One region of the Geobacter sp. FeAm09 genome, then DNA from elsewhere that is predicted to be linked to it. Evidence: riboswitches for the same ligand, from Rfam matches in the RefSeq annotation. Region 1 holds a riboswitch; each other region holds the start of a gene.
The links. A riboswitch is a leader RNA that binds a small molecule or an ion and turns the genes downstream of it on or off. The one in region 1 is predicted to bind S-adenosylmethionine.
Positions count from the first base shown of each region.

Region 2: it holds a riboswitch for S-adenosylmethionine, as region 1 does, so the genes downstream of both, FO488_RS13590 (O-acetylhomoserine aminocarboxypropyltransferase/cysteine synthase family protein) here and FO488_RS16770 (homoserine O-acetyltransferase) in region 1, are expected to answer to the same signal.
Region 3: it holds a riboswitch for S-adenosylmethionine, as region 1 does, so the genes downstream of both, FO488_RS13730 (PLP-dependent aspartate aminotransferase family protein) here and FO488_RS16770 (homoserine O-acetyltransferase) in region 1, are expected to answer to the same signal.

Region 1 covers NZ_CP042466.1:3,550,816-3,561,166, forward strand. Annotated here, with positions in the region: gene ttcA (tRNA 2-thiocytidine(32) synthetase TtcA) at 1-598, opposite strand, end outside; gene FO488_RS16770 (homoserine O-acetyltransferase) at 603-1,718, opposite strand; SAM riboswitch class I at 1,774-1,872, opposite strand; gene FO488_RS16775 (hypothetical protein) at 2,126-3,106, shown strand; gene FO488_RS16780 (DUF3147 family protein) at 3,199-3,528, opposite strand; gene cobI (precorrin-2 C(20)-methyltransferase) at 3,516-4,223, opposite strand; gene cbiE (precorrin-6y C5,15-methyltransferase (decarboxylating) subunit CbiE) at 4,223-5,446, opposite strand; gene FO488_RS16795 (DUF3124 domain-containing protein) at 5,538-6,035, opposite strand; gene def (peptide deformylase) at 6,080-6,607, opposite strand; gene FO488_RS16805 (shikimate kinase) at 6,629-7,153, opposite strand; gene FO488_RS16810 (MTH1187 family thiamine-binding protein) at 7,146-7,463, opposite strand; gene FO488_RS16815 (ATP-binding protein) at 7,670-9,892, shown strand; gene FO488_RS16820 (rhomboid family intramembrane serine protease) at 9,932-10,351, opposite strand, start outside.
Region 2 covers NZ_CP042466.1:2,899,557-2,909,907, forward strand. Annotated here, with positions in the region: gene tsf (translation elongation factor Ts) at 1-594, opposite strand, end outside; gene rpsB (30S ribosomal protein S2) at 641-1,411, opposite strand; tRNA gene FO488_RS13580 (tRNA-Val) at 1,657-1,731, shown strand; gene FO488_RS13585 (hypothetical protein) at 1,832-2,131, shown strand; SAM riboswitch class I at 2,459-2,561, shown strand; gene FO488_RS13590 (O-acetylhomoserine aminocarboxypropyltransferase/cysteine synthase family protein) at 2,639-3,883, shown strand; gene thiS (sulfur carrier protein ThiS) at 3,927-4,139, shown strand; gene FO488_RS13600 (molybdopterin-synthase adenylyltransferase MoeB) at 4,143-4,952, shown strand; gene FO488_RS13605 (M67 family metallopeptidase) at 5,115-5,513, shown strand; gene FO488_RS13610 (4Fe-4S dicluster domain-containing protein) at 5,603-6,556, shown strand; gene FO488_RS13615 (sulfurtransferase TusA family protein) at 6,570-6,797, shown strand; gene FO488_RS13620 (sulfate ABC transporter substrate-binding protein) at 6,871-7,875, shown strand; gene cysT (sulfate ABC transporter permease subunit CysT) at 8,058-8,888, shown strand; gene cysW (sulfate ABC transporter permease subunit CysW) at 9,083-9,949, shown strand; gene FO488_RS13635 (sulfate/molybdate ABC transporter ATP-binding protein) at 10,119-10,351, shown strand, end outside.
Region 3 covers NZ_CP042466.1:2,927,062-2,937,412, reverse strand. Annotated here, with positions in the region: gene FO488_RS13755 (hypothetical protein) at 1-459, opposite strand, end outside; gene FO488_RS13750 (hypothetical protein) at 582-2,144, shown strand; gene mnmA (tRNA 2-thiouridine(34) synthase MnmA) at 2,218-3,291, opposite strand; gene thiF (sulfur carrier protein ThiS adenylyltransferase ThiF) at 3,291-4,097, opposite strand; gene FO488_RS13735 (PLP-dependent aspartate aminotransferase family protein) at 4,187-5,323, opposite strand; gene FO488_RS13730 (PLP-dependent aspartate aminotransferase family protein) at 5,334-6,470, opposite strand; SAM riboswitch class I at 6,536-6,642, opposite strand; gene FO488_RS13725 (chemotaxis protein CheX) at 6,794-7,300, opposite strand; gene FO488_RS13720 (cytochrome C) at 7,574-7,936, opposite strand; gene FO488_RS13715 (hypothetical protein) at 8,013-9,047, opposite strand; gene FO488_RS20110 (hypothetical protein) at 8,957-9,508, opposite strand; gene FO488_RS13705 (hypothetical protein) at 9,546-10,351, opposite strand, start outside.

The sequences.
Region 1 (10,351 bases):
GGGCGGCTTCCCGGGAAAAGCGGATGATATCCTCCTCGGGCAGATACACCAGCGGCCTGATCACCACGGTCTCGCCGTTGTCCGCCAGCATGGAGGCTGCCATGGACTTGAGCGAGCCGACAAAGAACTGGTTCAGCAACAGCGTCTCGACGAAATCGTCCTGATGGTGCCCCAGGGCCAGCTTGTTGCAGCCCAATTCCTGGGCTGCCGTATAGAGGGCGCCACGCTTGAAGCGCGCACAGATGGAACAGTAGGATGAGCCGGGCCGGCGCTTTTCCTGAATAAGGGCGTAATGCCCGGTGGGCACCATGCGGTAGGTGAAACCGTTCTCCCGCAGGAACCGCTCGATGACGTCCGTGCGGTAGCCGGGATACCCGGAATCGATGTTCACCGCCACAATCTCGAATGAAACGGGCGCGCGCCGCCGCAATTCCTCCAGCAGCAGCAACAGGGTATAGGAATCCTTCCCTCCCGACACCGCCACGGCGACCCGGTCCCCCTCCTCGATCAGGCCAAAATCGGCAACGGCCCGGCCGACCCCATGCCGCAGCTTCCTGAGAAGTCCTCTGTTTTTGAATTCGTCAAGCGCCAACGTCATAGCGTCAAAGACCCCCGTCTCGTTCCACGCGGGCGAAGAACTCCCGCACCAGGGGGGCAAAGGTTTCGTGCTCCAGCAGGAAAGCGTCGTGACCGTATGCGGAGGTGATCAGGTGGTAGTCCACCGGCTTCCCCAGCCCGCGCAGGCACGCCACCATCTCTTCGGTCTGGTAGGGGGGATAGAGCCAGTCGGAGGTGAAAGCGAAGAACTGCACCGGCGCCGCGACCTGGGCAAAGGCCTCGGCCAGCGATTCGCACCCCAGGGCCACGTCATAGAGGTCCAGCGCCTTGGCCAGGTACAGGAAGGAATTGGCGTCGAAGCGGTCCACGAAGTTGTAGCCGTTGTAATTCAGGTAGCGCTCCACCTCGAACTGGCCGAAAAAATCGAACTGGCCGTCCTTGGCCGAGAAGCGCCGGCCGAACTTGGCGTTCATGGATTCGTCCGACAGGAACGTGATGTGGCCGATGCCCCGGGCCAGGGCCAAACCGTCCTTCGGGTTGTGCTTGTACTCCCCCTTGCGCCAGGTGGGGTCGTTGAAGATGGCCCACCGGGCCACGGCGTTGAGGGAGATGGCCTGGGGGGACGGGCGCGGCGTCGTCGCCAGCATGATGGCCGAGGCGACGTTTGCGGGATACTGGGTGACCCACTCCAGGGCCTGCATCCCCCCCATGCTCCCCCCCATGACGCAGAAGAGCTTTTCGATGCCCAGGGCATCGATCAGCAGTTTCTGGGCGCGCACCATGTCGCGCACGGTGACGACCGGAAAGGTGAGGTTGTAGCGTTTGCCGGTTTTGGGGTTAATGGATGTGGGACCGGTGGAACCGTGGCACGAACCGATCACATTGGAGCAGATCACGAAATAACGGTCGGTGTCCAGCAGGCGGCCCGGCCCGACGATGGCGTCCCACCAGCCCGGCTTGGCATCCTCTTCGCGGCGCTTGCCCGCCAAGTGGGCGTCGCCGGTCCAGGCGTGCCCCACCAGGATGGCGTTGGAACGGGATTCGTTGAGACGGCCGTAGGTTTCGTACACGAGGGTGATCGGGGCAAGGATGCGCCCGCTGTCCAGCCTGATGCCGGATTCGAAGGCTCTGGATTGTTCCGTGACGATGCCGACGGACATGAAAACCCCTTCACACGGTATGAGAAGGGGCTGAAACACTGCGTTTACAGCGCACCTCTCATCTTTGCCTTTCGGCAGGAATTAGCACCTGACGCCTCATTGGCCGGTTGCTGTGGCTTCACAGGGCCTTTCCCTCCACCACTCTCGATAAGCAGGTCTATCTAATCAGAATAATGGAAGGGCATGAACATTGTCAATCAAATATGCGGCCCCAGAACGGCACGGTACGGGGATGGGAGAGGGATGCGCACAGAGGAGGCGTTCCCCTTGTCCGGGAGGTGCCGGCAAGACGGAAAAACCTCTCACCGAACGCCCTCCGCGGCGTCAAATTAGCTGGAAAAGGGGCGGGGCATCTGGTATAAAACGTGCTGAAATCATGAAAGATCAAGCACGTCTGAGGAGGTTGTATGAAACGCCTGTTCCTGTTGCCGTTTCTGGCGGTGATGTTCGGCTGCGCCCAGAACCATTTCAATGTGCCCGCGGAACATTTCGCCGCCAAGGTGAAGGTCCTCGGCGTGGCGCCCATCATCGTCGATGTGAACTCCGACATCAGGCACCCCGAGAAAGAGCAACTCGTTGCCCTGCTCGGCGACATGAACCGCAAGTATGAGCAGCAACTCGTACGCAAGCTGAAAGCGACCGGCAACTTCTACACCGTGGCGCTTCTGGACGGCGATCCGCAACGCATCTTCGCCAACCTCCTCTTCCGCAGCGAAAAACGGGACGACGCCACCATACGGTATAACAAATACTTCTGGAAAACCGACGAACTGCGGGACTATCTCAAAAAGAACAACCTGGATGCGGTCATGCTGCTGGTGGTCAGCGGCCTCACCCAGAACGAGAAGGTGTATTCCACGACGCTGCTGTCGTCCCAGACCAGCGACTTTAACTTCCTGATCCTGACCGCGCAGATCCTGGACGGCGACGGCACCATCCTCTGGGAATACCCGAACTTCCGCGGACGGCTCCTGTCGTACTCGCCCCTGATAAACCTCCAGTACCCCGATTTCAGCGAGGCGGAAGCCAATTTTTCCAGCAAGGCGGACCTGAAGTTCAAGACCCTCGACGGCATCAGGCGCACCCTGGACCAGCGGCAAAAGGATCTGTTGCTGCGGGAAACCCAGGAATCGGAGGTCTACGGCAAGCAGTTCGGGGATATCATCTCGCTGCTGAAATACGACTCGGACGACGACAAGAAGGGTACGATGCCGGCCAGCAAGCCGGTGCCCCGCCCCGCGGAACAGCCCAAGCCGGCCGAACAGCCCGCCACACCCGCAGCGGCAAGCCAGCCTGCCGCCGTTGCTCCTGCTGCACCCGTTGCTCCTGCGGCACCGGCCGCGCCGGCCACCGACGAGATCGTCCCCGCCAAGGGGAGCACGTTGTAACGGTTTAACCGGAACTTTCCCGTCCAGTGGGCCGTGCCCGAAACATCAACGCCTTTCCGGCAGTATTCGGAAAGGCGTTATTATTCTCATTCTCAGCGCAGCAGCCATTGGTGCAGGAACGCCCCTCCCAGCCAGAGGACGCCCCCCACTCCCAGTGCCGCCGGCAGCCCCATCCCTTTCCGCAGGCACAGGTATGCCGCCCCAAAAAAGACGCCGGTGGGCACGAGGCCCCACAACACCCCCTTGAGATAGCCGGTGATGAGAGCTCCGTCCCCCGGCCGGTCCGTGGCCAGCCAGGCCAGGACGATCAGGCTGATGAGCGGCATGGTGGCGATCAGCCCTCCCAGCGGCGGGACGCGCCTGCCCAGCAGCACGCAGGCTATGATGATGAGGTTGGCGACGGCAAGCTTCAGCAGGAACATCTGATGATGAGCAGCGACAGGTAATCGGGGGCATGGGCGGCAATCTCGGCAAAATCGGTCAGGACCTTCTGGCGGTCGCTCCCGACCCGCTCTACGAAGACCGTCCCCTGTTCGCGGCCCGTCTGGCGGATGAGTTCCAGAATATCCCCGAAGACCGGCTTCACCTTGAGCAGCACGACCGTTTCGAACCGCGCCAACGCCTCGGCGATCTTGTCCACGCCGGCGGTGGCGGGGATCACCGCCATTTTCTCATCGGCCTCCACCAGGGGTATGCCGGCCGCGGCCGCAGAAGCGTTGACACTGGATATGCCGGGGACGATCTCCAGGGGGACATGGGGGCAGGTCTCCCGCAGGATACGCTGGAGATAGATAAAGGTGGAATAGAACAGGGGGTCGCCGATGGTCACGAAGGCCACATCCTTGCCGGCTTCGGCCCGGACGGCGATCAGGGCGGCCGCCTCCTGCCAGGCGGGCAGCAAGCGGGCCTTGTCCGAGGTCATGGGGAACTGGTGCACAATGACCTCCTGGCGGCTTTCATCCAGAAACCCACGGATCGTCGCCAGGGCGACGCTGGCCTCGGAGGGGTTGGACACCGGCGCCAGGATCACGTCCGCCTGGCGCAGGACGCGCTCGGCCTTGCGGGTCAGCAGTTCGGGGTCGCCGGGGCCGACACCGACGGCAAAGATCGTTGCCATTATTCGCTCCCCTTGCGGGCGGTGATCACGTAGACCGGGTTCTGGGCCTCGAACATCTTGTACTCGGTCAGGTTGCGGGTCTTGGCGATATTGACGCAGGCCGCCTCGGTCGTAAAGCCGTGGTCCTCCAGGAATTCCACCGACTTGGTCAGGGTATCCAGGGTCACGGCGTTCAGCACCACCAGACCTTCCGGCTTGAGACGGCTGTCCACCGTAACGATGATCTCCTCCAGGTGCCCTCCCGACCCGCCGATGAAGACCCGGTCAGGGTCCGGCAGTTCATCCAGAACCTCCGGCGCCTCCCCTTCCACCAGCTTGACGTTGCGGGTCGTGAACTTTTTCAGGTTTTCCCGGATAAAGGCCAGGCACTGGGCGTTCTGCTCCACGGCAAAGATGCGGCCATTGGGCATCAGGTTGGACGCCTCGATGGAAACGGAGCCGCTGCCGGCCCCCACGTCCCACAGCACCAGGTCGTCCTGCAACTGGAGCTTGGCCAGGGTGACGGCCCGCACCTCCTGTTTGGTGATCAGTTTCTTCGAGGTCTGGAACTCCTCATCGTCGATGCCGATCAGGGGGTAGTGGATCAGATTCGGGGCGTAGGTCCGGATCAGGATCAGGATATTGAGGCCGGAAGGCTGCAACGGCAACTCCAGCAGGCCGCGCACCGAGGTCTTGGTGAACTTCTCGCCCGGCAGTCCCAGATCCTCGCACAGCCACGCCTCGTACCCCTCGGCGCCCCGCTCGATAAGCTCGGCGGCGATGGCGGCCGGGGTATTGACCCTGTCGGTCAGCACGCACGCCTTTTCAGCGGCCACGATCTTGTCCACCGCCGGTTGCAGGCCGCGGCCGTGCACCGACACGAAGATGGAGTCGTCCCACGGTTCCTTGATGCGGGCAAAGGCGTACTGCATGCTGGTGACATTGGGGAAGATCTCGATGCGCTCCTTGGCCAGGTTGCGCAGCAGGAAACGGGAAACGCCGAAGAAGGTGGGATCGCCCGAGGCCAGTATGGCCACACGCTTTTCGGTCTTTTTCAGAAAATCCAGGATATCGGAGAGGTCGCCGAAGGGCATCTTTTCGCCGGCAAAATCGGGAAAGCAGTCCAGGTGCCGCTCGTGGCCGATCATCACCTCGGATTTGGCGACAATCTCCAGCGCCTTGGAGCCGAAACCCTCCCAGCCCGTGATGCCCGCCCCCACCAGATAGATCTTCTGCTGTGTCATTGCCTGCGTCCCCCGCATGGGATTCAAACCTGCCTGTGGGCAGGGACTATAGCATCCCGGCCGGCAAAAATCATCTCTTTACTACCCGCCGTCAGCGCGTGTTCTCCTTAATCACCTGCCCCGGGCTGACAAAGGAGATCCCCTGGCCGGATTTGGCGCCGATCATGACGCATTCCACGATGGGCGCGTTGATGACCTTGGGGGCGTCCCAGCGGACGACGAAACTGGCCCCGAACCCACCGGCCGTATCCTGCTCCCCCAGGTAGATGTACGTCGATCCCAGCGGCGGCAGCGTCAGCGGCGCGGCAAGGTGCGAGCGGAGCAGTTTGCCGCCGGTGTCGTAGTAGTCTATGGCGGTGACCCGCACCTGGTTGTGCAGATCCACATTCCGGATGCTCAGCATGGTCGCCAGGCTGAAAGGCAGCGCTTTCGGCCCGCTGAAGACATTGGAGTAGACCGGCACGTACATGGTCTGCCCCCTGGAAAGCCGGTATTCGCCCGCGTTGGGGGCGGCCGAAGCCGGGATGTGGCTGAAGATGGCCAGGACAAGGGCCATCCCTGCCAACACGATGCGTGGGTGCTGTTTCATGTCATGCTCCTCAAGGGGGTCTGGAAGTCCATGGCCGATCCGCGTCAGGCGGAGACGAGCCGCAGGTACTCCCGTTCGCTGACCAGGTCGCGATTGTTTGCGACCCGGTCGAGGAAGACCAGGCCGCTTATGTGATCGTATTCATGCTGGAAGACGCGGGCGATAAAGCCGGACAGCTCCTCTTCGCACACCTCGCCCCTGCGGGACCGGTAGCGTACGCCGATGCGCAGGCTGCGCGGCACGAGGCCGCGGATGCCGGGCACGCTGAGGCACCCTTCCCACCCCGCTTCGGTCTCATCCGATTGCCAGATGATTTCCGGGTCGAGCATGGCGGTGGGCGCCATTGCCGGGGCCTGGGGGTAGCGGGGATTGGGGCGGGAGGCCACGATGAAGAGGCGCAACGGCTCGTAGACCTGGGGAGCGGCGATGCCGACACCATTGGCCTCGGTCATGGTCGCCAGCATATCCTCGATCAGCGCCTGGAGGAGCGGATCGGCCGGATCGCCGACACGGGCGGTTTCCTGGCGGAGGACCGGCTGGCCCAGTTGGGCGATCTGGCGAAGAATCGGCATGACACTATCCCCTTTCCCCTCTTAGCCCGGCACGTGCAGCGTACCGAGGATCGTGGTGCAAACCATGTCGTGCCCAAGCCCGTGGCAGTCAATCACCACATCGGCGCACGCCAGGTAGAGCCTGCGGCGCTCTTCGAAGAGTTCGGCAAAGCTCTGGTCCGGGTGTTTCGCGATCCCCCTCCTCCCCAGGTCCAGAGCCCGCGACTCCAGGGTGGGCAGGTCAACATCCAGGAAAACGACGACCCCGTTCTCGGCCAGATGCGCCATGGCGGCCCGGCTATAGACGGCGCTTCCCCCCGTGGCGATGACGTGCCCCCGGCACTCCAGGCCGAGCAGGATGCGTTCTTCGATCTCCCGTAGGGCCAGATACCCCTGGGAGTCGATGATGTTCTGGAGCGAGCGGTGCTCGCAACTCTGGATCAGGACGTCGGTGTCGATGAAGTCCAGCGAGGCCAGCTTGGCGAGGATCACGCCCACCGTGCTCTTACCCGCCCCCGGCATGCCGATCAGCACGATATTGGCGACATCGCCCCGCCGGTCAGACATCTGCCGCCGCCCCTCCCAGCTTGCCCTGCACGCTCTTCACCTTATCCTCCATGGTCTGGATCCGGTCCGTGCGCGTCCCCACCCGCAGGGTCGTGGAGATCCGGGGGGCGCCCATGCCGTGCACCACCTCATGGCACCGTTTGACCGCCGCGAAGACCGCATCCCACTCGCCTTCGATATTCGTCCCGTTGGCGTGCAACACCGCTTTCAGGCCCGACTGGGAAATAACCTTTTCACAGGCCGCCACATACGGGGACAACGACACGCCCACCCCTATGGGCACGATGCACAAATCCACGATCACGTTCATAAAGAACCTCCCCCCCCGCCACCCTGCCGAACCGGACGGGGCACCGGAATGCCTGCCGCAAACCCGACGCCCGCCCCACACCGGCCGGTCCCCGGACTTCTTGCTTATTATAGCATTTGTTTTAAGATTGCTATATTCTTGTTTGCCATTTTGGTCCCGGGCGAGCCGCTTGCAGCCTGCACCGTTGGAGAGGTGAACCGTTCTCCATGTCCATACGAAAGCACATCATCATCCTGATCGTCCTGATGACGGTCGTCCCCGTCGGAATCATCGCCTATTCGAGCGTCAGGGACCGCGCCCATGACATTGAAGAGGCACGGGTCCTGGCCGCCGGACTTGCCAACCAGATCGCCAACAACCAGAACATCCTCGTAGCGGGCGTCGAGCAGCTCTTGATCACCCTGACCAACCTGCCGTCGGTCCAGCGGCACCGCGGGCCGGAGACCAGCACCCTGCTCGCCGAAATCATCAGATTGAATCCCCAATACGGCACCATCGGCTTGCAGGACCTCTCCGGCAGCCTGTGGGCGTCGGCAATACCCGCCACAAGCCCCACCCTTTACGGCGATCGGCGGCATGCCCGGAACGCGATCTCGTCGGGGGGGCTCTCTTCGGGCGAATATGCGGTCGACAGCCAACTCAAGACACCGAGCATCAGCTTCGGCTACCCGGTCAAAGACGGCTCCGGGCGGGTCACCGGAGCGGCAACGGTCGCCATTGCCCTTGAAAAGTACAAGGACCTGCTCAAAAACAGCATCACCTATCCCGGCTCCTCCATCCTCCTGGTCGACCACCGGGGCATCATCCTTTATTCGGCGACCAGCCCCGGCCTCGTCGGCAAAAAAGATCGGGCCGACCTGTTCAGACGCATGCATGACGGCCCCGACGAAGGCTCGTTCGAAGCGTTCGGCAACACGGAGGTCAAGCGCATATTCGCCTACCGGAAGCTCCGCCTGCAGGGGGAGCGGACGCCGTACCTCTATATCCGTGCCGGCGTAAGGAAGGAACTGGTCGTAGGCCAGACGCGCGACACTCTTCGGCTTGACGTGGGGTTGCTGCTCTCGCTGATGCTGCTCATGATCGGCGCGGCATGGTATATCAACCAAAAAAGCGTCGTGGAAAAGGTCGATGCACTCCTGGCGGCATCACGCAGCCTGGCCCGGGGGGATCTGTCCGTCAGGATCGCCGACAGGATCCCCGGCGGGGAGTTGGGAGAACTGGGGCATGCCTTTGACGACATGGCGAAGCGCCTGGCCAGCCACATCGACGACCTCACTCGGACGCAGGGGGCGTTGCGGGAAAGCGAGGAACGCTTCCGGTCGATCATCGAATTCTCCCCCAACATGATCATGGTCCATGCGCACGGGAGGTACGTCTACCTGAACCCGACCGCCGTGGCAAAGCTCGGCGCCAGGGAGCCGCAGGAACTGATCGGCAGGCCGGTCTCCGAAACGCTTCACGCCGATTTCCTCGATCCTGTGCAGGGACGGGCCGGCGTGAGCCACGATGGGAATGCGGCCCCCCTCGCACAGGAAGGAAAACTGCTCCGGCTGGACGGCAGCGTCTTCGATGCGGAAATCACCGGCATGCCCTTCAGCTACAACAACGAAAGGGCGGTACTGACCGTCGCCGTCGACATCACCGCGCGCAAGAAAATGGAGCGTGAGCTGCAACGGGCCAAGGAGGTGGCCGATGCCGCCAACAGGGCAAAAAGCGAGTTTTTGGCCAACATGAGCCATGAGATCCGCACCCCCATGAACGGCATCATGGGCATGGCCAGCCTCCTGGGCCTGACCGGACTCACCGCCGAACAGAAGGAGTACCTGGAGGGGATCATGGACTCCTCGCAGATCCTGTTGTCGCTCATCAACGATGTGCTCGACCTGTCCAAGATCGAAGCCGGCAAAATCGAACTGGAATCCGCATCATTCGGCCTGCGGGACAGCATCGGCAGCGTGGTCCGGGCCCAGGCGCCCCGCATCCAGGCCAAAGGGCTCGCCCTGGAGACCGTCGTGTCCGACCAACTCCCCGATGCGCTGCTGGGGGACCAGCTCCGCCTGAAGCAGATCCTGCTCAATCTGATCGGCAACGCCATCAAGTTTACGGAGCACGGTTCCCTGACCGTTTCCGCCCATCTGCTCGAACGCCATGAAAATATCGTCTTTCTGTGGCTCAGCGTTGCCGATACCGGCATCGGCATCAGGCCGGAAGCCATGGAGCGGATCTTCACCCCTTTCAGCCAGGCGGACACCTCCACCACGCGAAAATACGGCGGGACGGGGCTGGGGCTTTCAATCTGCCGCCAGTTGGCGGAGCTCATGGGGGGCAGGATCTGGGCGGAGAGCAGGGAGGGAGAGGGAAGCACCTTCCACGTGGTCATCCCCTTTGTGGTCGCGGACCTGCCCGCCGATAGCGGCCTGCCGTCATGATGGACGCGGCGGGCCGGGGCTCCCTCACCGCCGGCATCATCACCCGCCAAATTCCAGCGCCGCCCACCAGGCGGCAATGACCGTAACGGCGCTGAGCGCTGCCAGCAGGGCGCTCAGCAGGCGGCCGGGACGGCCGTACCTCCCCAGCAGATATTCCGTCACCAGCCCGAGGCAGGTCCCGAACAGGAAGCCGAACAGGTGCGCCCCCAGATCGGTGTTTTTCCCCTCCGTGCCGAGCAGGGCCAACAGGGCCAGGGCCGACGCCACGGGGAGCGGCCAGCGCCGTTGCAACTGTTGCCGGTACCGCACCAGGGTGAGCGCCGCCAGGATGCCCACGGCGCCGAAGACCGCGGTGGAGGCCCCCACGGAGCCGTGGCCGGGCGCCTGCACGTAGGCGTTGGCCAGGTTGCCGAGGATTCCGGCCCCCAAGAGCAGGCTCCAGGCCAAACCGGAGCCGAG
Region 2 (10,351 bases), 650 kb from region 1:
TCCTTCGCCGAGGACGTACTTGGTAAAGCGGCGAATGGACATATTCTCGCCGATCTTGGCGATGGTTTCGTTGAGATACTGTTCGATGGTCTTGTCCGGGTCCTTGACGTACGCCTGCTCCAGCAGGCAGACATCGGCGTAGAACTTGTTGACCTGACCCTCGATGATCTTCTCGATGATATTTTCCGGCTTGCCGGTTTCGCGGGCCTTGGCGCGGTAGATTTCCTTCTCCCGTTCCAGAACGTCGGCAGGCACTTCCTCGCGGCGCACGCAGGTAGGCGAGGCGGCAGCGATATGCATGGCAATGTCCTTCACGAAGATCTGGAAGTTTTCATTCTTGGCAACGAAGTCGGTTTCGCAGTTGATCTCGACCATGACGCCGATCTTGCCGCCGGCGTGGATATAACAGCCCACGGCACCTTCAGTGGCGGCTCTGCCGGCCTTCTTCGCGGCAGCGGCCAGCCCCTTCTTGCGCAGGTAATCCACGGCCTTCTCGAAATCACCGGTACTTTCCTCAAGGGCCTTCTTGCAGTCGAGCATGCCGGCCCCGGTCGATTTTCTCAATTCGTTGATCTGTGCAGCAGTAACAGCCATCATATCCTCCTTCCCCGTTCCAGGGGATCAATGTGTGGATCAGTCCTTATTCGGCGGTCTCGCCGGCGACGTCTTCAACCGCTTCGGCGGCGAATTCCTCGCCCCCTTCGCTGTCGGCCTGGAGAGCGGCGCTACGGGCCTGGGCCCCTTCGATGGAAGCGTCGGCGATCTTGGAGCTCAGCAGGCGGATGGCGCGGATGGCGTCGTCGTTGCCGGGGATGACGTGGTCGATGGGATCGGGATCGCAGTTGGTATCGACGATGGCCACAACGGGGATGCCCAGTTTGTTGGCTTCCTGAACGGCGATTTCTTCGTTCTTGGGGTCGATGACGAACATCAGGCCGGGAAGCTTGCTCATCCCCTTGATGCCGCCCAGGATCTTCTGGAGCTTTTCACGCTCCTTGTCGAACTGGAGGGATTCCTTCTTGGTGTAGGCGTCGATGGTGCCGTCCTCGAACATGGCGTCGAGGCGCTTGAGGCGGTCGATGCTCTGCTTGACGGTGGCGAAGTTTGTCAGCATGCCGCCCAGCCAGCGCTGATTGACGTAAAACATGCCGCAACGCGTCGCCTCTTCGGCTACCGAATCCTGGGCCTGCTTCTTGGTGCCGACGAACAACACGGTGTTGCCGTTTTCGACCGATTCTTTTACGAAGTTGTAAGCGGATTTGAAATAACGGACGGTCTTCTGCAGGTCGATGATGTAGATTCCGTTACGTGCCCCGAAGATGTAGGGTTTCATCTTGGGGTTCCAGCGTTTGGTCTGGTGGCCGAAATGGACGCCGGCTTCCAGCAGTTCCTTCATGCTGATGCTTGACATACTCTTCTCCTTTGGTTTTTCCTCCGCCCCGTTGAATCCCCGCAAGCCACAAGGGACACCGCCGGTTATTATCCGAGGCGTGTGAATTGTAATCGAAATTTTATAGCACAATCGCCCAGAGGATGACAAGTAAAATTAACTATCTGGAACCGCACCCTTACCCACGCCCCTTCCCCGGAGTTACGCAATTTTTCATTCTGGGGCTTGACAGAAACCGCGCGCTCTGCTATTCAATGGGAACAATCGGGCGCTTAGCTCAGCGGGAGAGCACTGCCTTCACACGGCAGGGGTCACTGGTTCAATCCCAGTAGCGCCCACCAACAAAAACCATAAAATGGCTGGCCAACTGGCCGGCCATTTTTCGTTCCAGCGCCCACAGGGCGCCACCGCTCCGCTATCGAAACCCCCGGGGACCTCGCAATGAAAAAGCTCATTTGGTTATTGCTGACCTGCCTTACCATTGCAACGGGGTGCAGCAAGCCCGAGTCCCAGATATACGGCACCTGGAAAGCCGAGGGCTTCGATTTTGTCGCCGAATTCGTGAATGACCACACCGGGATCTCCACGAACAACATGGGAAAGACCCCTTTCACCTGGATGGTTCTGGACGATGGCCGAATCAAGATCATCGACCCCTTCAAAAAAGAGATTTATCTGAAATTCCACGGGGACGCCCTGAAAATCGACGGCAGCAACCTCACCCTGATCAAAATCAAATAACCCGCACAACATACCCGCCACACGACCAAAGGCCGAAGGAATCCATTCCCCGGCCTTTGGTCGTGTCGGCATCCGGCAAAACCCAGCCCCCTCCCCCCTCCAAAAGCTTGGTACGACTCCGCCACCGGACAATTTATCACTAAAATGAGTTACAATTTTATATAATAATATAAGATAATTACATTCTATAGTTCTTGAAAATCGTCCAGGTGTCACATTCATTCGAATAAAATACATCACCAATATGATAAAATTATCTCAAATATTTATTGACAGAATATGTGTAGTTTAGTAAAGATTGATTCAAGACAATTTAACAGTACCCAGACCTTATTGAGAGTGGTGGAGGGAAAGGCCCGACGAAACCACAGCAACCGGCCCGCACGGGGCGTCAGGTGCTAATTCCTGCCGATACGGGCGAAGATGAGGTGGGGATTACGAAGCCCATCCTTCGTGATACCCATCCCATCTCCCCCCGGATGGGATTTTTTTATGGAGACACACCGCATGGATACACCACTACGCTTTGATTCGCTCCTCGTGCACGGCGGCCTGGAACCGGGACCGGCGGGCGCCACCTCGGTCCCCATCGTGCAATCCAGTTCCTTTGCCTACGAGAGCGCCGACGCCCTGGAAGATGTCTTTCGCGGCCGTGCGGCCGGCCAGGTCTATACCCGCCTGGGCAACCCGACCACCGAGGCCCTCGAGCGGCGCCTGGCGCTGCTGGAAGGGGGCGGCGCAGCCCTGGCGACCGCCTCCGGCATGGCGGCCATCACCACCACGGTCATGACCATCGCCCGGGCCGGCGACGAGATCCTGGCCTCCTCATCCCTGTTCGGTGGCACTTTTTCCCTGTTTCGGGATACCCTCGCCAACTTCGGCATCACGGCCCGCTTCGTCGATCCCCTGGATCAGGAATCGGTCCAGGCCGCCATCAACGACCGGACCCGGCTTCTCTTCGTCGAAACCGTGGGCAACCCCAAACTGGATGTGCCCGACATCCCCGGACTGGCCGCGATCGCACATCAGGCGGGACTGCCGCTGGTCGTGGACGCCACCGTGACCACCCCCTATCTTGCCGACGGCGCCAAACTGGGGGCCGATATCGTGATCCATTCCACCAGCAAGTACATCAACGGCAGCGGCACCTCCATCGGTGGCGTCATCATCGACCGCGGGGTCTTCAACTGGAATTCGACCCGCTTTCCCCATTTTGAACTTTTTCATAAAAAGTACCGTCAATTCGCCTTCACCGCCCGCGCCCGCAAGCTGGTGCACAAGGATGTGGGGGCCTGCGCCGCGCCGTTCAACTCCTTCCTCCTGACCGAGGGCGTCCAGACCCTGGCCCTCAGGATGGAGCGGCACTGCAGCAACGCCCTGGCCCTGGCGCGCTTCCTCTCGACCCACCCCAAGGTGGCGTGGGTCAACTACCCCGGCCTGGAGAACACCCCCGGCCACGAGGTCGCCACGCGCCTGTACGGCGGACGTTACGGCGGGCTTTTGACCTTCGGCACCGGCACCAAGGAAACGGCCTTCCGCGTCATCAACGCCCTGCGCATGGCCAAAAACCTGGCCAACATCGGCGACGCCAAGACCCTGGTGATCCACCCCGCCAGCACCATCTGCGCCGACTATCCCCTGGCGGACAAGGCGCTCATGGGGGTGAGCGAGGACCTGGTCCGGGTGTCGGTCGGCATCGAAGACAGCGCGGACATCATCGGGGATTTCAACCAGGCCCTGGACGCCATCTAGACATCGAGACATCTATTAAAATTGAGATACACTGGAGAGTAACATGACCATCACTATTAACGGAAAAGAAACCGCCCTCGCCGAAAACCCGGCCCGCACCGTCGAATCGCTGCTGGAGGAACTGGACGTGGCGCAACGCCAGTACGTCACCGTGGAACTGAACGGCGAAATCCTGGAACGGGACGCCTTCGTGAAGACACCGGTACAGGGCGGCGACGCGCTGGAATTCATCTATTTCATGGGCGGAGGGCGCTAAACCATGCTGACCGACGAGCAGATCGAACGCTACTCCCGCCACATCATGCTGAAAGAGGTGGGGGGCAAGGGGCAGCAGCGGCTCTTCGACGGCCGCGTGCTGATCATCGGCGCCGGCGGCCTGGGGGCGCCCATCGCCCTCTATCTGGCGGCGGCGGGAATAGGAACCATCGGTATCGCCGATGCGGACGACGTGGACCTGTCCAATCTGCAGCGCCAGGTGATCCATTTCACCCCCGATGTGGGCAAGCCCAAGGTGGAATCGGCCCGGGAAAAGATGCAGGCCATCAACCCCGCCCTGCAGGTCAGGGCCTACAAGGAATGGATCAGTGCCGCCAACATTGCGGACATCATCCGCGACTACGACTTTGTCATCGACGGCACCGACAACTTCGCCGCCAAGTTCCTGATCAACGACGCCTGCGTCCTTGCCGGCATCCCCTACTCCCATGGCGGCATCCTGCAGTTCGACGGCCAGACCATGACGGTGCGGCCGGGGGAATCGGCCTGCTACCGCTGCATCTTCCCCGAGCCGCCCCCCAAGGACGCCATCCCCACCTGCTCCCAGGCCGGGGTGATCGGCGTGCTGCCGGGGGTCCTGGGCACCATCCAGGCCACCGAGGCGATCAAGTACCTGCTGGGCAAGGGGGAGCTGCTGACCAACCGCCTCCTCACCTACAACGCCCTGCGCATGAAGTTCCGGGAGATTCCGCTGAAGCGCAACCCGGCCTGCCCGCTCTGCGGCGAGCATCCGGCCATTACCGAGGTGCAGGACGAATTGGACGCGTTGACGGTGTGCGATTTAAAAAATTAGATAGTGCAAGAACTCGTTCTCTCACTCGCTCGCTGCGTTCGCTCGAGCTCACAGAGACACAGAGAAACAATTTGTGATTCTATCATTTGAATTCCTCCGTGCCTCTGTGTGCTCTGTGAGAGACCGTTTTTGATCGTTTTTCTTAACTTACGAGGTTTGAACATGCTGAAAATCCCCGTTTCCATCCATGACGACCTGATCGCCCATGCCCGGGAGGGATTCCCGCTGGAAGTATGCGGGATTCTCGGCGGGGCGGACGATACCGTCTCCGCCATCTACCGCATGACCAACACCGACGCCAGCAACGAGCATTTCATGATGGAACCGCGGGAGCAGTTCAGCGTGGTGAAGGATCTGCGGGCCAAGGGGCTTGCCATGCTGGCCATCTACCACTCCCACCCCGAGACGCCGGCCCGTCCGTCCCGGGAGGACATCAGGCTGGCCCTCACCCCGCAGGTATCCCACGTCATCGTCTCCCTGGCGAATCCCGGGGAACCTGTGGTAAAATCCTACAAGATCAACGACGGAAACGTAGAGCCCGAGCCGCTTGAAACCATTTAACACCAAATCGATAAAAAATGAAAAAATATTCTTGACAATGTCTATGTATTTAATATAGGTTTAAACCATACTTTTCAGGAGAGCAACCAATGTCCAAGGCACAACAACCCACAAAGATTGATTTGAGCAATCTCAAGTCAGGCGGCTTCATCAAGGAACGGGGCAAGGACCTGTTCACCGTGCGCCTGCGGGTTCCCGGCGGCAGGATGTCGGTTCCCCGCCTGAAAAAGATTGCGGAAGTGGCAGAGAAATACGGCGGCGAATTTGTCCATCTTTCCGTGCGGCAATCCATCGAGCTGATCAACATCAACTTCAGGGATTTCGACGTAGTGGTGGAGGAGTTGGGCGAGGCGGCCCAGAAGGTAGCCTCCTGCGGGGCACGGGTACGCGTCCCGGTTGCCTGCGGCGGGTGCGAGTACAACCCCAACGGCCTGGTGGACACCCAGAAATCGGCCCTGGAGGTGGATGAAAAGCTGTTCGGCACCGCCACCGGCCATCACAAGTTCAAGGTGGCCTTTGCCGGCTGTCCCTTCGACTGCCCCAAGTCGGCCACCAACGATGTGGGGTTCCAGGGTGCGATCTATCCCCAACTGGACAAGGACGCCTGCATCAGTTGCGGTCTGTGTGCCAAGAACTGTGTCCCCAAGGCGATCACCATGGGCGAGGACAACAAGCCGGTTTTCGACGCCGAACGCTGCATCTGGTGCGGCGACTGCGTCAAGGTCTGCCCCACCAGCGCCTGGAGCGAGAAACGCCGCGGTTATACGGTGCGCATCGGCGGCAAGTGGGGACGCAACCCCCTGGTCGGCACGCTGTTCGCCACCTTCCTCCCCGAGGAACGGGTCGTGGATTTCATCTCGACCGTATTGGCGTGGTACAAGGAAAAAGCCGAGGCCCTGGGCCGCATCAGGCTGGGGGACGTGATCATCAAGGAAGGCCCCCAGGCCCTGCTCGACCATCTGCGGCAACAGTTCCCGGAAAATACGGTTACAGCGACCATACCGCCCCAGGTCATCGAGACCCAGGTGGGAATACGATCATGAAAGGAGCATGCTCATGCAGGTGATCGATCTGCGGGGCGTGGGTTGTCCCACGAACTTCGTCAAGGCCAAGCTGGCCCTGGAGGACATTGCGGCCGGAGAAACGGCCCAGATCCTCCTGGATGACGGGGAACCGGTCAAGAACGTCCCGCGCAGCCTCAAGGCCGAAGGGCACAAGCTTCTGGGACTGCGGCAGACGGATGAAGGCCACTATGTCCTGGAACTGGAAAAGGTTGAAGATTAACGCAGCATCAGCGTATTGTTTTAGGCTTTATATCTACAAATTCTATAGACAAAACACAGGAGGTAACGCCGTCATGCACCCACGAAAGCTCGTCACCATCGTCTCCGTACTGTCGTTAACCCTTGCCGCCGCCCTGCCCGCCTTCTCCGCGCCGGGCGTCACCCTGCAGAACGTTTCCTACGACCCGACCCGCGAACTGTATCAGGATTTCAACAGCGCCTTTGCCAAATACTGGCAGAAAAAGAGCGGCCAGAGCGTCACCGTCAAACAGTCCCACGGCGGTTCCGGCAAACAGGCCCGTTCGGTCATCGACGGCCTCGACGCCGATGTGGTCACCCTGGCTCTGGCCTACGACATCGACGCCATCCAGGAGAAAGGGCTGGTCAAGCCCGGCTGGCAGAAGCGCCTGCCCCACAACAGCTCCCCCTACACCTCGACCATCGTCTTTCTGGTGCGCAAGGGCAATCCCAAGCATATCAAGGATTGGGGCGACCTCATCAAGCCCGGCATCTCGGTCATAACCCCCAACCCCAAGACCTCCGGCGGCGCCCGCTGGAATTACCTGGCAGCCTGGGGCTACGCCCTGCATCAGAAGGGGGGCAACGAGGCCAAGGCGAGGGAATTCATCACCAAACTCTTCAAAAACGTGCCGGTGCTTGACTCCGGCGCCCGCGGCGCCACCAACACCTTTGTGCAGCGCGGCATGGGCGATGTGCTCCTGGCGTGGGAAAACGAGGCCTTCCTGGCCATCAACGAGCTTGGCCCGGACAAGTTCGATGTCGTAACCCCGCCCGAGAGCATCCTGGCCGAACCGCCGGTGGCCGTGGTGGACAAGGTCGTGGATAAGCGCGGAACCCGCAAGGTGGCCGAGGAATACCTGAAATATCTCTACAGCGCCGAAGGGCAGCGGATCGCGGCCAAACATTACTACCGCCCCATCGACAAGAAGGTGCCCACCAAACTGGCCAAGCTCAAACTCTACACCATCGACCAGGCATTCGGCGGCTGGCAGAAGGCCCAGAAAACCCATTTCGCCGACGGCGGGGTGTTCGACCAGATCTACGGCGCCAAAAAATAAGGAAGACACCTGTACCGCACCGTCGGGGGCAGGCCCTCCCTGCCCCCGACACGACAAACCCATATACGTTTCAGCATGATCCCGAGCGAGAGGAAGCGCATGAAACCGACATCCCCCACACCTAGTGATGGGAACCGTCACCGCTCTTCCTCCCGGCTCGGCAGCATCCAGGGGCCTCAATCATGAAACTTTTCAAGCGCCATAACAACGTCCTGCCCGGCTTCGGGCCGACCATGGGCTACACGCTCCTCTACCTGAGCCTGATCGTGCTGATCCCGCTTTCCGCCCTGATCTTCAAGACCGCGGGGCTGGGCTGGCACGACTTCGTGGCGGTGGTGACGGCGCCGCGGGTGCTGGCCTCCTACAAGGTCACCTTTGGCGCCGCCCTGGCGGCAGCCGGCATCAACGCCCTGTTCGGCGTCCTGGTGGCCTGGGTGCTGGTGCGCTACCCCTTTCCCGGCAAGCGGTTGGTGGACGCCCTGGTGGACCTCCCCTTTGCCCTGCCCACGGCGGTGGCCGGCATCACCCTGGCAACCGTCTACTCGGCCAACGGCTGGGCCGGGCGCTACCTGGAGCCCCACGGCATCAAGGTGGCCTTTACCCCCTTGGGGATCATCGTGGCCATGACCTTCATCGGCCTCCCCTTCGTGGTGCGCACGGTCCAGCCGGTCATCGAGGAATTGGACAGCGAGATCGAGGAGGCGGCCGCCTGCCTGGGGGCCAACCGTCTGCAGACCTTCCGCCGGGTGCTTTTCCCGCTCCTGCTCCCGTCGGTTTTGACCGGTTTTGCCCTGGCCTTTGCCCGGGCCGTGGGCGAGTACGGTTCCATCATCTTCATCGCCGGCAACATGCCCATGGTCTCCGAGATCACGCCGCTGATCATCATCACCAAGCTGGAGCAGTACGACTACCAGGGGGCAACGGCCGTAGCCACGGTGATGCTGGTGGCATCCTTCGCCATACTCCTGGTCATCAACCTGCTCCAGAAGTGGAGCAGAAGGTACGCCGAGTAATCGGCAGGCATTCAACACCCGCCACAGAGACACGGAGACACAGAGGTACACGGAGAGAGACGCAATGCTTTTGAGTAACACACATTATCTGGAATCCTTGTTCTTTGTTTGCCTTACCCCTGGTTTTCTCTGAGTCTCCGTGTCTCTGTGGCAGGTTTAAATTTTTTGCACAGATTTTTTAAATCGAGGTCCCCATGTCCGCACCGATCACCACATACTCAGGGAAGACCACCGCCAACCACCGCATCACCGAACCGGCCCTCGTGCGCTGGGGTTTGACGGCCGCGGCCCTGGTCTTCCTGGCCCTGTTTCTCGTCCTCCCCCTGGCGGCGGTGTTCAGCCAGGCCTTCGACAAGGGGCTGGCAATCTATCTGGACGCCCTCAAGGAGCCGGACACCCTGTCGTCCATCAAGCTGACCCTGATCACCGCCGCCGTGGCGGTGCCGCTCAACCTGGTGTTCGGCGTGACGGCCGCCTGGGCCATTGCCAAGTTCACCTTTCCGGGCAAGAACCTGCTGATCACCCTGATCGACCTCCCCTTCTCGGTCTCCCCGGTCATCTCGGGCCTGATCTTCGTGCTGCTGTTCGGCCGCCAGGGGTGGCTCGGCCCGTGGCTCGACGCCCACGACACCAAGATCGTCTTCGCCGTGCCGGGCATCATCCTGGCCACCATCTTCGTCACCTTCCCCTTCATCGCCCGGGAGTTGATCCCGCTCATGGAAGCCCAGGGGAGGGACGAGGAGGAGGCGGCCCTGGTGCTGGGCGCCAGCGGCTTGCAGACATTCTTCCGGGTGACCCTGCCCAACGTCAAGTGGGGCATCATCTACGGCGTGATCCTGTGCAACGCCCGGGCCATGGGGGAATTCGGGGCCGTGTCGGTCGTCTCCGGCCATATCCGCGGCAGCACCAACACGGTGCCGCTGCACGTGGAGATCCTCTACAACGAGTACAACTACACGGCCGCCTTTGCCGTGGCCTCGCTCCTGGCCTTCCTGGCCCTGATCACCCTGGCGGTGAAGAGCGTGGCGGAATGGAAAGTGCGGCAGCAGTTGGGCGACTGATAGTTTAAATCTAAAATCTGCCACAGAGACACAGAGACACGGAGAAAGTCAAAAGAGACACGACGGAAAGACAAAACGAGCTTTTCAACGCAGTTTAAGATTTATGTTTCCTCTGTGTCTCCGTGTCTCTGTGGCAGAAGTTAAAGAATCTGATTTTATAGGTGATCCCATGAGTATTGAGGTAGAAAACATCCATAAGCAGTTCGGCAGCTTCACCGCCCTGGACGACGTCACCCTTTCCATCCCCTCGGGGGAACTGGTGGCGCTCCTGGGGCCGTCCGGGTCGGGCAAGACCACCCTGCTGCGGATCATTGCCGGCCTGGAGCGCACGGACAGCGGGCGCATCCTCTTCAACGGCGAAGACACCACCGAGCGCCATGTGCGGGAACGCAAGGTCGGGTT
Region 3 (10,351 bases), 620 kb from region 1:
CCGGGCCGTATAAACCGTTTCCAGTTGTGCGATGGCGAAGTCGGTCCCCTGGCGGATCGACTGCATCGGGTCCGGGTTCGATTTGGTCTTGCGGGGTGCCTTGCCGCTCTGGGACTTGGCTGCGGACTTGAAGATCTCTTCGCGCATCGCCAGGGCCCTCAGCCGGTCTTCCAGGCGGTTGCGCTGCTCGACCAGGGCATCCAATTCCTTTGCCCCACTGGTGTCCCGGCGTAGCGGCACCGTATCGACGCGCTGAATGCCGGTGCCGTTCTCGGGTCTGATCCGCAAGGTGCCTTCCAGCATGCCGGCCGGCAGGGGAATCTCGACGACCCCCTTGACGGCGGCGCCCGTCAGCTCCACGACCGCGCCGTCGGAGAAAAAGGTGACGCTTTTGCCGCCGGCGCCGGCGGAAGCGGCGGTTGTCAGCAGCAGGATGATGGCGGGGAGGATGACATGCATGCGGGTTCCTTTCAGCCCGGCCGGACCCGGTGGCCGCCCCGCGGGGCCAGCCAATCTGGTGGTTGCGCTCGGATGGCTATTAAGTATATAATTCTGCAAATCTTTGTGGAAGGTGGTCGGTCATGGCCTTTGATGCCGAAGTCTCGGTTAAAGACATAGTCAATTTTTACATAAAAATCAACGATGCATCCAAGGCCAAGAAGGATATCGCCAAACTTTCCGCCAAGGACAAGGCCACCGCTTTCGAGATCATTGCCGCCTCGCCCGGCAGCCACGAGTTTAAGATTGAGGTCGCCAAATATTTCGTCTACGACCTGGATGCACGGGTGCGGAGAAAGGCCGAGATCCTGCTGGAGGACCTGCTCCCCGGCTGGGTTTCCGATCCGGCCGAAAGCATCCTCAAGCTGCTCAAGACGATGGACACCAAGGGAGGGACCCATCGCAATGCGGCGATACGGTTCCTTTTCGGCATCATCGATTCCAGCAGCCTGCGGGACACCTTCATGACCCTGCTCAACAGCAGGAATCGGACCCACATGGCCGAGATCATCGCCATTCTGGAAGCCTACATCGATTCATCGCAAGACGAGCGCGAACAGGTCAAGATCTTCGACGCCTGCCTGGACATCGTCCTGTCCGACGATGCAGATTATAACATCAAACACCACGCCTCCAACCTGCTGAGCGTTTTTTTCAAGAAGGTGCAGTCCACCAACCTCGGCGAAGCCCTGCGGCAGAAGTACATCGAAAAGCAGGTCGAGAAGGCCGAGGGGATATACCGCTACCTGTGCAGCGGCGCTTCGGGCCTGAATATGACCTTTCTCGAGGACCTGCTGCGTCCCCTGAATGACGGTGGCAAGACGTTCCAGCTCAAGATGCTCGGCTATTTCAAGTTTGTGCTGGAAAAGGCCCGGAACCCCGAAGAAGCCGATACGGTCATGGACATCTACCCGGATTACTGGAACAACGATGAATTGCCCAAGGAGGAGAAACTCAAGAGGATTTGCCGCCGCATCATCGCCGCGGCCGAAGAGTTGTGGGGGGTGAGCGACGAGACCGAGGTCCGCGCGCTCATCATCAGGATCATGTATGGCGAGTATACCGACAAACGTGAACTGCTGGAGCAGATCAGGGCAAAGCTGGATACGGAGACCCTCAGCGAAGCCGCACGGGAGAAGATCTCCCTCATGCTCCACTGCTTCTTTCTCCCGGAAGAGAACGACGCGCTCAAGCTGCTGGCCGCCAACATCCTGATCTTCAAGCTGCAGGACGCCCGGAACCGGGCCGTGGCCCTCGATTATCTCACCAGTTACGCCGAAAACAAGAATCTTAACTACGCCGAAAAGGGGAGCATCGCCACGGTGATGGAGTCGCTGCTCAACGAGAAGCGCCTGGTGGACGACCTGCGGAACATGGCCCGCTACCTGCTCTTCCTTACCGGTCCCGAGAGGCTCGATACCGCGGAGGAGCAGAAGGCCGTCCTCAGCCACATCCGGAGCATGGTCGAGGGGAGGGGGCTTTCCAGCCGGCTTGCCGCGGAGCGGGTCCTGGAATCGCTGGAGGTTTTCTCAAAATCGGCGGCAGCCACGGAGAAGCTCAAGATGGCGGCCCAGTACCTGGAGTTCAAGATCCGCAAGCCCGATGAAAATCCCACCTGGGATCAGATCGGCGCACCCCAGGGGTGATGGCAAACCGTGACCACCGGCCGGGGGGATGGCTTTCCGGGCCGGCGGTTGGACCGTTTCTTTTTCACCGTGGTCAGGCGGTCACCGCCCCCACTATTTTTCCGCCCCCCAGCACCTCGTCGCCCCGGTAAAAGACCACGGACTGCCCCGGAGTGATCGCCCGCTGCGGTTCATGGAAGCGCACCTCGCACCCGCCTTCCGGCAGCACCCTGACCCGGCACCCCACCGGCTGATGGCGATAGCGGATCTTGCAGGCCGTTTCAAATTCCCCGCCATCCGGGGGGACGATCCACCCCACATCTCCCGCAAGCAGGCCGGCAGCGGCCAGATACTCCTCTTCCCCCACCACCACGACATTGCGCCCGGCGTCGATGGCCGTTACGTACAGGGGCCTGCTCCAGGCGATTCCCAGCCCCTTGCGCTGCCCCACGGTATAGCGGTGCGTCCCGCGGTGGCGGCCGATGACCTGTCCTCCCACATGAACGATGTCCCCCGGCGTTCCCGCCAGGCCGCCGCTTTCTTCCAGAAACGCCGCGTAATCGTCGCCGGGGATGAAACATACCTCCTGGCTGTCCCCCTTGTCGGCCACCGGCAGGGCAAACTCGCGGGCCAGGCGGCGCACCTCCTCCTTGCTCTCCATCTCGCCCAGCGGAAAGAGCACCCGTGCCAGCTGCTCCTGGGAGAGGGCGTAGAGGAAGTAGGACTGGTCCTTGCCGATGCAGCGCGCCTGGCGCAGGTGGCAGACGCCGGCGCCGTCGACGGTTTTCCTGACGTAGTGGCCGGTGGCCAGAAGGTCCGCCCCCGCCGCGCGCGCCTGTTCCAGCAACAGGCCGAACTTGACGAAGCGGTTGCAGCGCACGCAGGGATTGGGGGTGCGGCCGCACCGGTACTCGTCGATGAAATCCTGGATGATCAGGTGGCGGAAATCCGGTTCGAGGTCGATCACGTGGTGGGGGATCCCCAGGTGCCGGGCCACGGTGGCGGCATCGTGGGCGGCCGAACCGACGCCCGTGCCGGACGGTGCGAAGAGGCGCATGGTAATGCCGAACACTTCGAAGCCCTGGCGTTGCAGCAGGGCGGCGGTGACCGATGAATCCACGCCGCCGCTCATGGCCACGGCGACGGCCGGTTTCTTGTCACGGGCCATCAGATCCCCTCCTCGCCGAGAATGATGCGGAGCACCTGGTTGGCCTGGTGCCCGGCCGCGATGCCGACCCGCGGGGCCATCAGGCCGCACCCGGGCCGGGCCTCGGATGCGCCGTCCCCCACGAGGTAGAGCCGGGAGGCTGCCCGCCGGGTGGCGATGGCGTTGTTGGGACCATACCCCGCCACCCCCGAGGCGGCCACCACCGTGACGGAGGGCAGGCTGCCGAGGAGCGTCTCCACCAGCATGGCCTTCATGTCGGCCCGGTCGAAGGCCTCGACCACAACGGCGCACGGCGCGAAAATCGTCGGGATGGTGGCGGGGCCCAGCATGACCTGGTGCGGTTCCACCGTGACAGCGGGATTGATGCGGGCCAGGTTGTCGGCCAGGGCGGCCGTCTTGGGCTGGCCCACCTGGTCGATGAAGTACTGCTGCCGATTGAGGTTGGACGGCTCCACCACGTCGAAGTCGGCGATCACGATCCTGCCGACGCCGGTCCGGGCCAGGGCCACGGCCACCGCCGAACCGAGCCCGCCGACACCGGCGATGCCGACCACGGCCGCCTGCAGCCGGGCATGGACCCCCGGGGTATGGCGGGCCGCCATGAGCCGCTGCAACTCCTCCGCCGTCGGCCGCTCCCCCCGTTTGATCAGGTAGACCTCGTCGCCATCCCGGACCATCGTCTCGGGCGGAGCCGGAAAGCCGTTGCGGATCAGCACATCCGCCCCCGGCTTCCATTGTTCGGCCAGGGAGGCCAGAGAGGCCCCCGGGCAGATTTCGGCCGCTATCTCGTTTATCCGTATGCGCATGGGTAAACCGTTTTCGTCTGCGTTGGTGTCACCGGGCGTTCCGGCGTAGGGGATGTGTAACCCCAAACTGCCGGCGGGGCAAGAGTTTTCTAGCTCCCGATGACCTGGCCGAGGTCGTCGATCAGGTCGTCGGCATCCTCCAGCCCGACCGAGAGGCGTATCAGGGTGGCCTTGATCCCCTTCCTTTCCCGTTCCTCTTGAGGGACCGCCGCGTGGGACATCTTGGCCGGGTAGGAGATGATGCTTTCCACCCCTCCCAGGCTGACGGCAAAGGCGGAAAACTGCGTGTGCTCCAGCAGTCGCTTGGTGAGCTCGTAGGATTCGAGCTCGAAGGAGAGGACGGCGCCGGGGCCGTCGGCCTGGGCGGCATTGACGGCATGGCCGGGGTGGTCGGCGAGACCGGGATAATGCACCTTGAAGACGGTCTTCTGCGCCTGGAGCCAAGCCGCGATCTTTTCGGCGCTCCGCTGGCTCTGGTCCATCCTGACCTTGAGCGTCTTGAGCCCTCGCAGGGTCAGAAAGGAATCCTGGGGTCCCAGGATGGCGCCGAAGGCGTTCTGGATGAAGCGGATGCGATTGCCCAGCTCCCCATCGGCCACGACGGCGAAACCGCAGATGACGTCGCTGTGGCCGTTCAGGAACTTGGTGCCGCTGTGCAGGACGATATCGCATCCCAATTCCAGGGGGCGTTGCAGGTAGGGGGTCATGAAGGTGTTGTCCACCAGGGTGATGATGCCCCGCGGCCGGGCCAGCGCCGCGACCCTGCGCAGGTCGGTGACCTTGAGCAACGGGTTGGAAGGGCTCTCCAGGTAGATACCCCTGGTTTCCGGCCTGATGGCGGCCTCGATGGCCTCGAGGCTGGTGGCGTCCACGAAGGTGGAACTGATGCCGAGGCGCTGGAAGATGCTGGTCAGCACCCGGTAGGCGCCGCCGTAGACATCGTCGCACACCACCAGGTGGTCGCCGGGGGAGAAGATCAACAGGGTGGAGGAAATGGCCGCCATGCCGGAGGCAAAGGCAAAGGCCCGGCTCCCCTTTTCCAAGCCCGCGATGGCCACTTCCAGCGCCTCGCGGGTGGGGTTGTCGGAGCGGGCGTAGTCGTATTTCCCGAAGTGGTCCACCGACTGCTGGCGATAGGTGGAGGTCTGGTAGATGGGCACGCCCAGCGCGCCGGTCAGGGGATCGGCGGTCTGGCCGCCGTGGATGAGTTGGGTTGCAAACTTCATGGTCGTCTCCTTACGCCCCCAGGGCTTGGTTCAAATCCGCGATCAGGTCGTTGCTGTCCTCGATGCCGACCGACAGGCGCAGCAGGGTATCGTTGATGCCGAGCCGCGCCCGGAGTTCCTGCGGTATGTCGGCGTGGGTCTGCACCTCGGGAAAGGTGATCAGGCTTTCCACGCCGCCCAGGCTCTCCGCGAAGGAGATCAGGCGCGTTTTCAGGAGCACCTGTTCCACCAGCTCGTGGTTCGCGACCTCGAAAGCGATCATGGCGCCGAAGCCGCGGGAGTCTCGCTGCATCAGGGCATGGCCGGGATGTTCCGCCAGGCCCGGGTAGTGGACCTTGGCCACGGCCGGGTGATTTTTCAGCCAGCCGGCCAGTTTGGCGGCGTTTTCCTGCTGCCGGTCCAGGCGGACCCCCAGGGTCTTGATGCCGCGCATCACCAGCCAGGAGTCCTGGGGGGCCAGTATTGCGCCGGCAGCGTTCTGGTGGTAGTAGACCCGCTCGGCCAGTTCGGCGTCCCTGACCGTCGCCAGGCCGGCGATGGTGTCGTTGTGGCCGGCCAGGTATTTGGAAGCGCTGTAGACGGCGATATCGGCTCCCAGATCCAGGGGGCGCAGAAGGTACGGGGTGAGAAAGGTGTTGTCCACGATGAGCAGCAGATCGTGGTTGCGGCACAGGGTGGACAGGGCCGGGATATCGGCAAATTTCAGCAGGGGGTTGGTGAGCGCTTCGGCGAACACCGCCCTGGTGCGGGGGGTGAGCGCCGCCCGCACCGCCTCCACGTCGCTCGTATCCACATAGCTGAAGGTCAGCCCGAACTGGTTGAACACCTTGTCGAACAGGCGACAGGTGCCGCCGTACAGGTCCTCGGTGACGACCAGATGGTCCCCCGAGCGGAACAGCAACAGCAGGTTGGCGATGGCGGCCATGCCGGAGGCATAGGCAAAGGCGCGTGTTCCGTTGTCGAGGCGGGCCATGCCGTCTTCCAGGGACTGGCGGGTCGGATTGCCCGAGCGGGTGTAATCATAGCCGGTGCTCTGGCCGAGCCCCGGGTGCCTGAAGGTGGCGGTCTGGTAAACGGGCACCGAAACCGCGCCGGTCCTGGTATCCCATTCCAGGCCGATCTGGACCGCCTGCGTACTGATGTTCATCTGCTACCTCCCAAAATAAAAATCCCCTTCCGGGGTGCGGAAGAGGATTCCTCGAGGGCTTCTCTTCCTTATCTCCCGAAACCGTGTGGTTTCGCTGGAATTGGCACCTTACCCTTGCAGGTTGGTTGCCGCGACGTCGTCGGGCCAGTCCCTCGGTCGCTCTCGATAAGAAATGTATGCGGTTTTTGTGAGAATTGTTGTGGCTTGAGCCTACGGTATGCCACCAATCCTGTCAATAATTATTTTTGACGGAAGAGGTAAAGGGATAGCGAACCGGGGGGTTATTACCCTTGGCCCGGGGCCGTGCCCCGGCCCGCCTGTGCCTATTCCTTTTCGAGCACGATCGCCACCATGAACCACTCCTCGTCGGTCGCGAAGCGGAGGGTCAGGGTGTCGAGATTGTTGCCGGCGTTGACATAGTAGTCCTCGCCGCTGACCAGCGAAGGCGTCGACAGCTTGATGTCGGCCCCGCCCGGCGAGATATGCTGTTTGAAGGAACCGGCGATCATGTTGGAGATTTCGCCCAAGGCGTCGCGAACATCGTCGTTCAGTTCGGTGACCTCCATGCCGAGCATGCTTGAGGTGAAGGCCAGCGCCAGCTTCCGGGGGACATGCAGACTCACCAGGCCGTTATACACACCGGCAAAGCCCACCATTGCCGTGATGCAATCCTTGAAATGCGTCTCCGGGGCGACCTGGAGCGGCAGGTGCAGCAGGTCCTCCATGCCCACCATGGTGCAGAAAACCTCCTCCACATCACGGATGAGATGCCTGAGCAATTCGTCTTCGCTTATGTGAAGAGCGTCCAGCAGGTCCTGTTTCAGCGGCATTGCGCGCCCCTTTGTCCGTGGGATCGATCATGCATGGCGGAAGGTGCGCCGTTTCCCGGTTTTCCGGCACACAGCCCTGTCCGCCGCACGTGCGGGAAGTCGTTCATTCCGTTCGACGGCATGGGAATGAAACCCTACTCTGCATAATCGGAACGGAATTTTCAAGAATAAAATAAGGCGATTATACTACAAAAACAGCCCCGCACCGGGAGGGGCGGGGCTGTCGGAAGCAGGCGACGACAACGGGCCATGTGCCGGCATGGCCGGCTCCCCTTACCTGGCGTTCTCGTCGAGCAGGAAATTCAACAGTACGACAACATCCCTGATCTCCTGTTTGTTCATATTGGAATTGGGTTTGCGCAGCATCTTGATGCCATAGGCCTTGACCGCCTGCCGGTCGAAGGGCTGGCCCGTGATGGGGGCTCTTCCGGTCTGCACGGCAATGACGGTCCGTTCCATGGTATGGCACTTGACGCATTTCCGCGTCATGAGGTCGAACGATGCCTTGAAGTTGGCCGGGATGCTGTCGGGATCGAAATTCATTTTGTCCCCGCGTCCCTTTACCCTGATGCGTGCGTCGGCAACCGAGGCGATGACGAGTGTGAAGAGCGTGACCAGTATGATGAGTTTCCGCATGTGAGACTCCTTCAGACGAGATTATGGCGGCTGGTATGGCCAAACGGGGTAAGGCCACCCGGTCATGGCGTATCCATCAGAAACTGAACGTCACCCCGAGGGTTCCGATCTTATTGGTGAAATCCTGGGCGCTCGAACTCGGGGACGATTTGTACGCAGAGGCGATCTCATGTTTGTACTCCAGGGCGACCTTGACGTTCTCCAGGGGGGCGTATCCCAGGGTCGGGATAAAGCGCCGCACCAGGCCGCGCCCGTCATCCTGATATTCGAACCGCATGGCGCCGATGAGATTCTGGAGAAAGGTGTACTCCCCCTCGACTGCGGCAACATAGGATTTTACCTCGGTCGGGGTCGTGGCCAGCCAGGCGTTGTCGTCCTTGCCCAGGACGCCGGCCACCCTGAGCCTGAAGAGCTTGTAGAGGATATCCAGGTCCAGGCCGCTGCGGTAGTAGGTGTTCTGGATGGGTGATACGCCTGCCGTGGTGTTCGGGGTGCCGTTCTTGCCGTAGTAGCCGTAGGCGCCGACGGTGACCGTCAGGAAGTCGAGGATGCTCTCCTCCTTGGCCAGGTCCACCTCCGGTTCGTTCGCCAGGTAATCCGCCCCGCCGAACTTGTAGGAGATGTGGCCGTAGCCCTCTTTGGCGTTCTGCTGCTTGCGGTTCACCACCCCGCCGGCGATGAAGAAGCGGTTTGCCAGGACGGCATTGGCCTCCAGGGCGTCCTGGGGTTGCTGGACCGTGAACTCCGAAACGCCGACCGTGTAGGCGTAGGGGGCAAAGGAGTTGGTCGTGGAGAGCTTGTTGTTGGACTTCCAGAGCCCGAGCTTCGGCTGCATGCGCCCCACCCTGAGGTTGATGGGGGTGTCGAGGGCATGGCGCCAGATGAAGAAGAGCTCGTTGATGTTGGTGCCGTTGTTGCTGGGCGTGGCGCTCGTGGTAGTCGTGATGTTGCTGGTGTTCTCGCTGTAGGCCACATAGGTGGCGAAAAAGGCCGCCTTTTCCCGGAAGTTGCCGCCGGCGTTCAGCTTGAGGACCCGCGTCGAGAGGTCGAGTTCGTTGACGGCGTTGTGGTCGTAGGTCGCGTGCACCGAGGCGGTGAAGGATATGGGCAACAGTTCCGGGATGGCCGCCAGGAGGAGCCCTTCGGACTTGGCCTCGCCCTGGGGCGAGGGGGGGCGGCCTGTGCTGCCGCTTCCGGGGCCGGCTGGGGCGTGGGGACGTCGGAGGCGCCCATGGCCCCGGCCTTCAGTTTGCTCAATTTGTCGGCGTCGCCTTCCCCTTTCACCTCCAGGGCACCGCCGGCCGGCCGGGTCGTCGCCCCGGGAGCGGGGGCGGGGGGAGGGGTGGCCTCCTTGGCCTTGGCCCCTTTCTGTCCCTTGCCGAAATAGACGTAGGAGTTTTTGAGGAACGCCTCGCCGTACTCGTTCAGTTCGGGGTAGATGGTGTGGCAGGTGCTGCATTCCACCTTGTAGGCGCGGCTGAACGCCGGGATGGCGTGGGACGGGGCGACCACAATCAGTTGGACAAGACACGATCCTATCAGGCAGAGAATCAAAGCCGGCTTTCTTGTCATGGTGGTGTCTTCCTCCTCGTGGGTTAAAGGCAGATCGTTACCAGCGGTAGCACAGGCCTGAGCCGCTGACGTAGTTTTTGCAGATGAAACTCAGGGCCTGGTCGGTGGTGTAGGGGCCCGAGTAGGTTATGCCGCTGCTGGTAAGCGGCAATGCCGGCATGGCGGCGTTGTGGACGGCCGTATAGACGGTGCCGGGGTTGGCGCCGGCGGTAAAGTTCTGGTTGTTGTTCACCAGCCAATCGATGGAGTCGTAGATGAGCTGCTTGGAATAGATGGGATTATGGGTGTATCCGGCCGGGTCGTTGAAAAAGAGGCTGTAGTTGAAGTAGGCGCCCATGGTGTAGGCGCCGGCGCGGATTTTGCCGGAACCGGAGGCCGCAACGGTATAGTTGCCGAATTTCTTCCAGTTGTTGTTGGGACTCAGGCTGGGGCTGGCGCCATAGATGCCGTAGCTTCTCAGCAGGGCGTTGAGCACCAGTACCGCGGCCCGGTAGCTGTCGCGTTCGGCGTTCATGAACGTCGCCGTGCGCCGGTTCGGGTCCGCGACCGCGGAACCGGCGTAATGGCATGTGCTGCAGACCTGCTGCTCGCTCGGCATGCTTTTGATGGAGTTGCTGACCGTGCTGGAATTGCCCCAGCTCGCCGCCAGGGCGTAGTGGGGGCGATCATTGACCATATGGCAGACGATGCAGGCGCCTTGCGCCGTCATGTTCAGGCCGGCGCCGACATTTCTGTGAGCCGTGCCGGCCGTGTACCGGGAGCTGCTGAAGAACTGGAAGCCGCTTCTGCCCTGCAGGTTGGCCCCGGAGGCAAAATCGTGGGGCGCGATGCCTGCCGGATTGG